DNA from 2 places in the Streptomyces sp. NPDC049627 genome. Region 2 is predicted to be linked to the other one. Evidence: predicted binding sites of a transcription regulator. Region 2 holds the regulator's gene; the other holds the start of a gene.

Region 1 (3,405 bases), on a different contig from region 2:
CGGCGGGCGGAGCCCAGCACGTCCAGGCCGACCTGGTCGAGCTTGAGGCCGACCTCCTCGGAGATGACCGTGGCGCCGGTGAGGATCGCCATGTCCTGCAGCATCGCCTTGCGGCGGTCACCGAAGCCGGGGGCCTTGACGGCGACCGCGTTGAAGGTGCCGCGGATCTTGTTGACGACCAGGGTCGACAGGGCCTCGCCCTCGACGTCCTCGGCGATGATCAGCAGCGGCTTGGAGGCACCGGCCTGGATGACCTTCTCCAGCAGCGGCAGCAGGTCGGCGATGGAGGAGATCTTGCCCTGGTTGATGAGGATGTACGGGTCCTCCAGGACGGCCTCCATGCGCTCCTGGTCCGTCACGAAGTACGGCGACAGGTAGCCCTTGTCGAAGGCCATGCCCTCGGTGAAGTCCAGCTCCAGACCGAAGGTGTTGGACTCCTCGACGGTGATGACACCGTCCTTGCCGACCTTGTCCATCGCCTCGGCGATGAGCTCGCCGACCTGCTGGTCCTGCGCGGAGAGCGCGGCCACGGCGGCGATGTCGGACTTCTCGTCGATCGGGCGGGCGGTCGCGAGGAGGTCCTCGGAGACGGCCGCGACGGCGGCGTCGATGCCCTTCTTCAGCAGCGCCGGGGAGGCACCCGCGGCGACGTTCTTCAGGCCCTCGCGCACCAGCGCCTGGGCCAGCACGGTGGCGGTGGTCGTACCGTCACCCGCGATGTCGTTGGTCTTGGTCGCCACCTCCTTCACCAGCTGGGCACCGAGGTTCTCGTACGGGTCCTCGACCTCGACCTCACGGGCGATGGTGACGCCGTCGTTGGTGATGGTGGGTGCGCCGAACTTCTTGTCGATGACGACGTTGCGGCCCTTGGGGCCGATCGTCACCTTGACCGTGTCGGCCAGCTTGTTGACGCCGCGCTCGAGGGCGCGACGGGCGTCCTCGTCGAACTTCAGGATCTTCGCCATGACAGCGGGAGCCCTCTCGGAAATCTGTGGGCGGAAAGCTATGGGTGGAAAGACACTGCGCCCCGGGCGCCCGGCTTCTTAAGTGGTCGCGGGGGGCCAGGGGCGCAGCTCGAAAGACCTGAGGTGGTCTTACTTCTCGATGATCGCGAGGACGTCGCGAGCCGAGAGGACGAGGTACTCCTCGCCGTTGTACTTCACCTCGGTGCCGCCGTACTTGCTGTACAGCACGATGTCGCCGGTCTTCACGTCAAGCGGAAGACGCTCGCCGTTCTCGAAGCGGCCCGGGCCCACGGCCAGGACGACGCCCTCCTGGGGCTTCTCCTTGGCGGTGTCCGGGATGACCAGGCCAGAGGCGGTGGTCTGCTCGGCGTCGAGCGGCTGGACCACGATGCGGTCCTCGAGCGGCTTGATGGCAACCTTGGAGCTGGTGGTCGTCACGATCCGACCTCCCCCTTCGGAGATCTCACGGGGTTAACTGTCTGAGGTGGCGACCAGGTCGATCCGTCGTCGCGGGTGCCGGACCTGCCCGTCGCGTATTTGGCACTCTCCTGCGTCGAGTGCCAGAGCCGAGACTATGACCGCGATTAGCACTCGGTCAAGCGGACTGCTAATTCGCTCCGCCGGCCGCGCCGGGTTCCCGGTCGCCCGGACGGGCCTCGTCCTCAAACGCCGGACGGGCCGGACCCCTGGACCGCCGCCGAAAAGTTTCCTCAGACGTAGTCCTCCAAACGGCCCACCGTCAGCCCCCTCCGCTGGACCTCCCGCAGCAGCCGCGTCGTCCGCTCGCGCAGACTCAGTCCGGTCGGCTCACCCGAAGGGACGGAGATGATGTCCCCGGGCCGCAGCCGGCCGGGGCCCTTGGCGTACGTCAGTTCGCCGTCGCCCTCCATCGCCGCCCGCCACAGCACCACCGCCGTGATCCCGCAGCGGGCGGCGGCGCGCAGCGTGGTGGCGTCGTACGTGCCGTAGGGCGGGCGGAAGAGGCGGGGGCGGATGCCGAAGCGGGCGCGGAGTTTGTTCTGCTGGCCGCAGATCTCGGCGCGCTGGCCGGCGTACGGCAGACCGCGCAGGGCGGCGTGGTCGAGGGTGTGGTTCTGGATGGACGCGCCCACCGAGCGCAGGCGCGCGAAGTGGCCGTAGCCCGGGCCGACCACGCTGTCGGTGAGGAACATGCTGACGGGCAGGCGCAGTTCACGGACCATGTCGACGAAGCGGGGGTCCTTCTCGGCGCCGTCGTCGTAGGTGAGGAAGACGACCTGGTCGCGGGTGGGGACGCGGTCCACGACGGGCAACCGGTCGTCCGCGGGCGGCGGCTGCCGCCGGGCGGGCGGGGCCGGGGACGGGGGCGCGGGCAGGGGGGCGGTCAGGCCCCAACGGCGGTACGGCTGTGCCGCCTGCGTCGGCCCTTTCGCCGACCGCGCTTCTTGTGCCGCGGCCTTGCCGCCTTCTTGTGCCGCCCTGCCGCCCGGCACCGCGCCGGAGCCGGCGGAACCGGTCGACTGGGCGCAACCGGCGAGCAGCACGCACGCCAGGGCCACGGCGGCCCCACCCCGCATCGCCGACGCCGGCCTCACAGGTAGTCCTCCAGCCGGGCCACCGCGTACCCGTCGGCCGTCACCTTGTTCAGGAATCGGCGGATCATGTCGGGCATTGTGCCCTTCCAGTCGCCCCTGCCCCGGAAGTGCGTGAGGACGATGTCACCCGGCCGGATCCTCCGGTCCCACTCGCGGAACTCCCAGTGGTCGACGAAGACCTCCTCGTTCCACAGGGGGACGTACCGGATGCCGCAGTACTTCGCCGCGCGCAGGGTGTCCCGGTCGTAGTTGCCGAAGGGCGGGCGGAAGAGCAACGGGCGCTTGCCGTAGCGCTCCTGGATCACCTGCTGCATGCCGCAGATCTCGCGCTTTTGCGCGAGGTAGGACAGGGACGGCAGATAGGGGTGGCGGAGGGTGTGGTTGTTCAGGACGACGCCGCTGCGCTGCATCCGCTTGAAGTAGCCGTAGTCCTCCTTGATCAGGTAGTTGCTGAGGAAGGCGGTGTACGGCACCTGCAGGTCGCTCATCATCCGCAGGAACACCGGATCCTTCTCGGCGCCGTCGTCGATGGTGAGGAAGACGACCCGCTGTTGGGTGGGGACGGTCGTGAAGACCGACGGGAGGCCGAGTTCCCGGTGCCCGTCCACCTCGAAGCCCTTACGGGTGGTGATCTTCGGCTTCCTCGCGGGCGGCGGCGGAGGCGTGAGCGGGACCCCTGCCAGACGCCAGCGTCTCGCGGCGGCGACCCGGGCGGCGTGGGCGGCGTGGGCCGACTTGAACTTCTTGGCGGGCGGGGCTTCGGCCTGCGGATTCCGGGTGCCGGGGGTGGGGCCCGGGGGCGGCGCCTTCAGGGGCGGGCGGCTCGGGGTGGGGCGTACGGCATCGGAGCCGCCTCCGCCTGCCGG
Region 2 (3,405 bases):
CCAGCACCCCCAGCCGCGCGTCAGGCCCCGGGGCGAAGTCGGCCACGATCGACGGCAGGTCGTCGACGCCCTCCAGGTACTCCACCACCACGCCCTCGACGCGCAGGTCGTCGCCCCACACCTTCTCGACCAGCTCGGCGTCGTGGCGGCCCTCCACGTAGATACGGCCGGCGCGGGCCACGCGCGCGCGTGCGCCGGGAACGGCGACCGAACCGGATGCCGTACGGGTGGGACGTACCGGAGCCGCGCCCGACGGGCGTACGAGGGTCACCACCTTCCCCTCCAGCAGGAAGCCGCGCGGCTCCAGCGGGAACACCCGGTGCTTGCCGAAGCGGTCCTCCAGCGTGACCGTGCCGGCCTCGCAGCGGATCACCGCGCCGCAGAAACCGGTGCCGGGCTCCTCCACCACGAGGCCCGGTTCCGCCGGGACCTCGGGGACGGGCTTGGGCTTCTTCCAGGGCGGGGTCAGGTCGGCGGAGTACTGGCGCATTCGAGTGACGATAGGAGAAGCCCGGTCGTCATGGAGCGCAGATCAGTGCGACACGCCGAAGCGGGCGGCCAGGGCGTCGCGCTGGCGCCGTACGAACTCCGCGTCCACCACCGCTCCGTGACCGGGCACGTACAGCGCGTCCTCGCCGCCCAGGTCCAGCAGGCGGTCGAGGGCGGCCGGCCAGTGGGACGGTACGGCGTCGGGGCCGGCCTGCGGTTCGCCGGACTCCTCCACCAGGTCGCCGCAGAAGACCACCTCCCGGTCGCCGGGGACCGCGCCCGGCACGAGCACCACCAGGTCGTGGGCCGTGTGCGCCGGACCCACGTTCGCCAGCAGGACCTGACGGCCGCCGTCCAGGTCGAGGGTCCACTCGCCGCTCACCTGGTGGCTGGGGCGGATCAGGGCGTCCACGGCCTCCTCCGCCGACGCCGGGTCCAGGCCGTTGCCCACCGCGTCCGCGCGCAGCTCCTCGCGCGCGTGCCGCGCCTCGACCACCGTGTCCATGCCCACCGCACCGAAGATCTCCGCCCCCGCGAACGCCGCCGACCCGAAGACATGATCGAAGTGGGGATGCGTCAGCGCGAGATGAGTCACACCGTGACCCGCGAGCCACTGCGCCTGCGTACGCAACCGCGCGCCCTCCGCGAGGCTCGACCCGGCGTCGACGACCAACGCGGTGCCGTCCCCGACGACCAGCCCCGCCGTGCAGTCCCACCCCGGAAGCCGGCACCGGCCGACCCCGGCCGCCAGCCGCTCCCATCCCAGCTCTTCCCAAGTCACCGTCATACCGCGACGCTAGCCAAGACAGCATGTCCGGGCACGGCGGTACCGGACCGGCCTTGCCCGGGGCGTACCCCACCGCCGTACACTGGCCGGGGACGGCTGGCACTCGGGCGGACAGAGTGCCAGGCAAGGTGCGAACGGAACGACCTCTGGAGGTGTGCGCGGGATGCTGAGTGAACGCAGGCTTCAGGTGTTGCGCGCCATCGTCCAGGACTACGTCGGGACGGAGGAGCCGGTCGGCTCCAAGGCGCTCACCGAGCGGCACAACCTCGGCGTCTCGCCGGCGACCGTCCGCAACGACATGGCGGCCCTGGAGGACGAGGGCTACATCGCCCAGCCGCACACCAGCGCCGGCCGGATCCCGACCGACAAGGGCTACCGGCTGTTCGTCGACAAGCTCGCCGGCGTCAAGCCGATGAGCCCGCCGGAGCGGCGCGCCATCCAGAACTTCCTGGAAGGCGCCGTAGACCTCGATGACGTGGTGGCCCGGACCGTACGGCTGCTCGCGCAGCTCACGCGGCAGGTCGCCGTCGTGCAGTACCCGTCGCTGACCCGGTCCACCGTCCGGCACGTCGAGCTGCTCTCGCTCGCACCCGCGCGCGTGATGCTCGTGCTGATCACGGACACCGGCCGGGTCGAGCAGCGGATGATCGACTGCCCGGCACCCTTCGGCGAGACCTCGCTCGCGGATCTACGCGCGCGGCTCAACAGCCGGGTCGCGGGTCGGCGCTTCACCGATGTGCCGATGCTCGTCGAGGATCTCCCCGAGGCCTTCGACCTGGAGGACCGCGGCACCGTCTCGACCGTGCTCTCCACCCTCCTGGAGACGCTCGTCGAGGAGAACGAGGAGCGGCTGATGATCGGCGGCACCGCCAATCTCACCCGCTTCGGACATGACTTCCCCCTCACCATCCGCCCCGTCCTGGAGGCACTGGAGGAGCAGGTCGTGCTCCTCAAGTTGCTGGGCGAGGCGAAGGATCCGGGCATGACCGTGCGCATCGGCCACGAGAACGCCCATGAGGGACTCAACTCCACGTCCGTGGTGTCGGTCGGCTACGGTTCGGGCGGCGAGGCAGTCGCCAAGCTCGGCGTGGTCGGACCGACCCGCATGGATTACCCGGGAACGATGGGAGCGGTACGCGCAGTGGCACGGTACGTCGGACAGATCCTGGCGGAGTCGTAAGTGGCCACGGACTACTACGCCGTTCTCGGCGTGCGTCGCGACGCGTCGCAGGAAGAGATCAAGAAGGCCTTCCGGCGGCTCGCCCGCGAGCTGCACCCGGACGTCAACCCCGATCCGAAGACCCAGGAGCGGTTCAAGGAGATCAACGCCGCTTACGAGGTGTTGTCGGACCCGCAGAAGAAGCAGGTCTACGACCTCGGCGGCGACCCGCTGTCCCAGGCGGGCGGCGCGGGGGCCGGCGGCTTCGGCGCGGGCGGCTTCGGGAACTTCTCGGACATCATGGACGCGTTCTTCGGTACGGCGTCCCAGCGCGGTCCGCGCTCGCGCACCCGGCGCGGCCAGGACGCGATGATCCGGCTGGAGATCGAGCTCGACGAGGCGGCCTTCGGCACGACGAAGGACATCCAGGTCGACACAGCGGTCGTCTGCAACACCTGCAACGGTGAGGGGGCTGCCCCCGGCACCTCCGCGCAGACGTGTGACATGTGCCGCGGTCGCGGTGAGGTGTCGCAGGTGACGCGGTCCTTCCTGGGCCAGGTCATGACCTCGCGGCCGTGTCCGCAGTGCCAGGGCTTCGGGACGGTCGTGCCGACGCCGTGCCCCGAGTGTGCGGGGGACGGGCGCGTACGGTCCCGTCGGACCCTGACCGTCAAGATCCCGGCCGGTGTCGACAACGGCACGCGGATCCAGCTGGCCGGTGAGGGCGAGGTCGGGCCCGGTGGCGGGCCCGCCGGTGACCTGTACGTCGAGATCCACGAGGTCGCGCACCCCACCTTCCAGCGGCGCGGCGACGACCTGCACTGCACGGTGACGATCCCGATGACCGCGGCGGCTCTCGGTACGAAGGTGCCGCTGGAGACGCTGGACGGGCTGGAGGAGGTCGACATCCGGCCGGGCACGCAGTCCGGGCAGTCTATTCCGCTGCACGGGCGCGGTGTGACGCATCTGC

The links. The regulator HrcA, encoded in region 2, represses chaperone genes, less so after heat shock. The targets are predictions, from matches to a motif close to TTNGCACTCNGNNNNNCNGAGTGCNAA.
Region 1: groES (co-chaperone GroES) is a predicted target of HrcA. The motif match lies at 1,550-1,576, and genes of this name have one in related genera.

What each region holds. Positions count from the first base shown of each region.
Region 1 covers NZ_JBITLW010000007.1:302,660-306,064, reverse strand. The annotation lists gene groL (chaperonin GroEL) at 1-965, opposite strand, end outside; gene groES (co-chaperone GroES) at 1,095-1,403, opposite strand; gene ACIBU0_RS21090 (polysaccharide deacetylase family protein) at 1,676-2,539, opposite strand; gene ACIBU0_RS21085 (polysaccharide deacetylase family protein) at 2,536-3,405, opposite strand, start outside.
Region 2 covers NZ_JBITLW010000024.1:75,804-79,208, forward strand. The annotation lists gene ACIBU0_RS43165 (DUF3097 domain-containing protein) at 1-490, opposite strand, end outside; gene ACIBU0_RS43170 (MBL fold metallo-hydrolase) at 533-1,276, opposite strand; gene hrcA (heat-inducible transcriptional repressor HrcA) at 1,440-2,456, shown strand; gene dnaJ (molecular chaperone DnaJ) at 2,457-3,405, shown strand, end outside.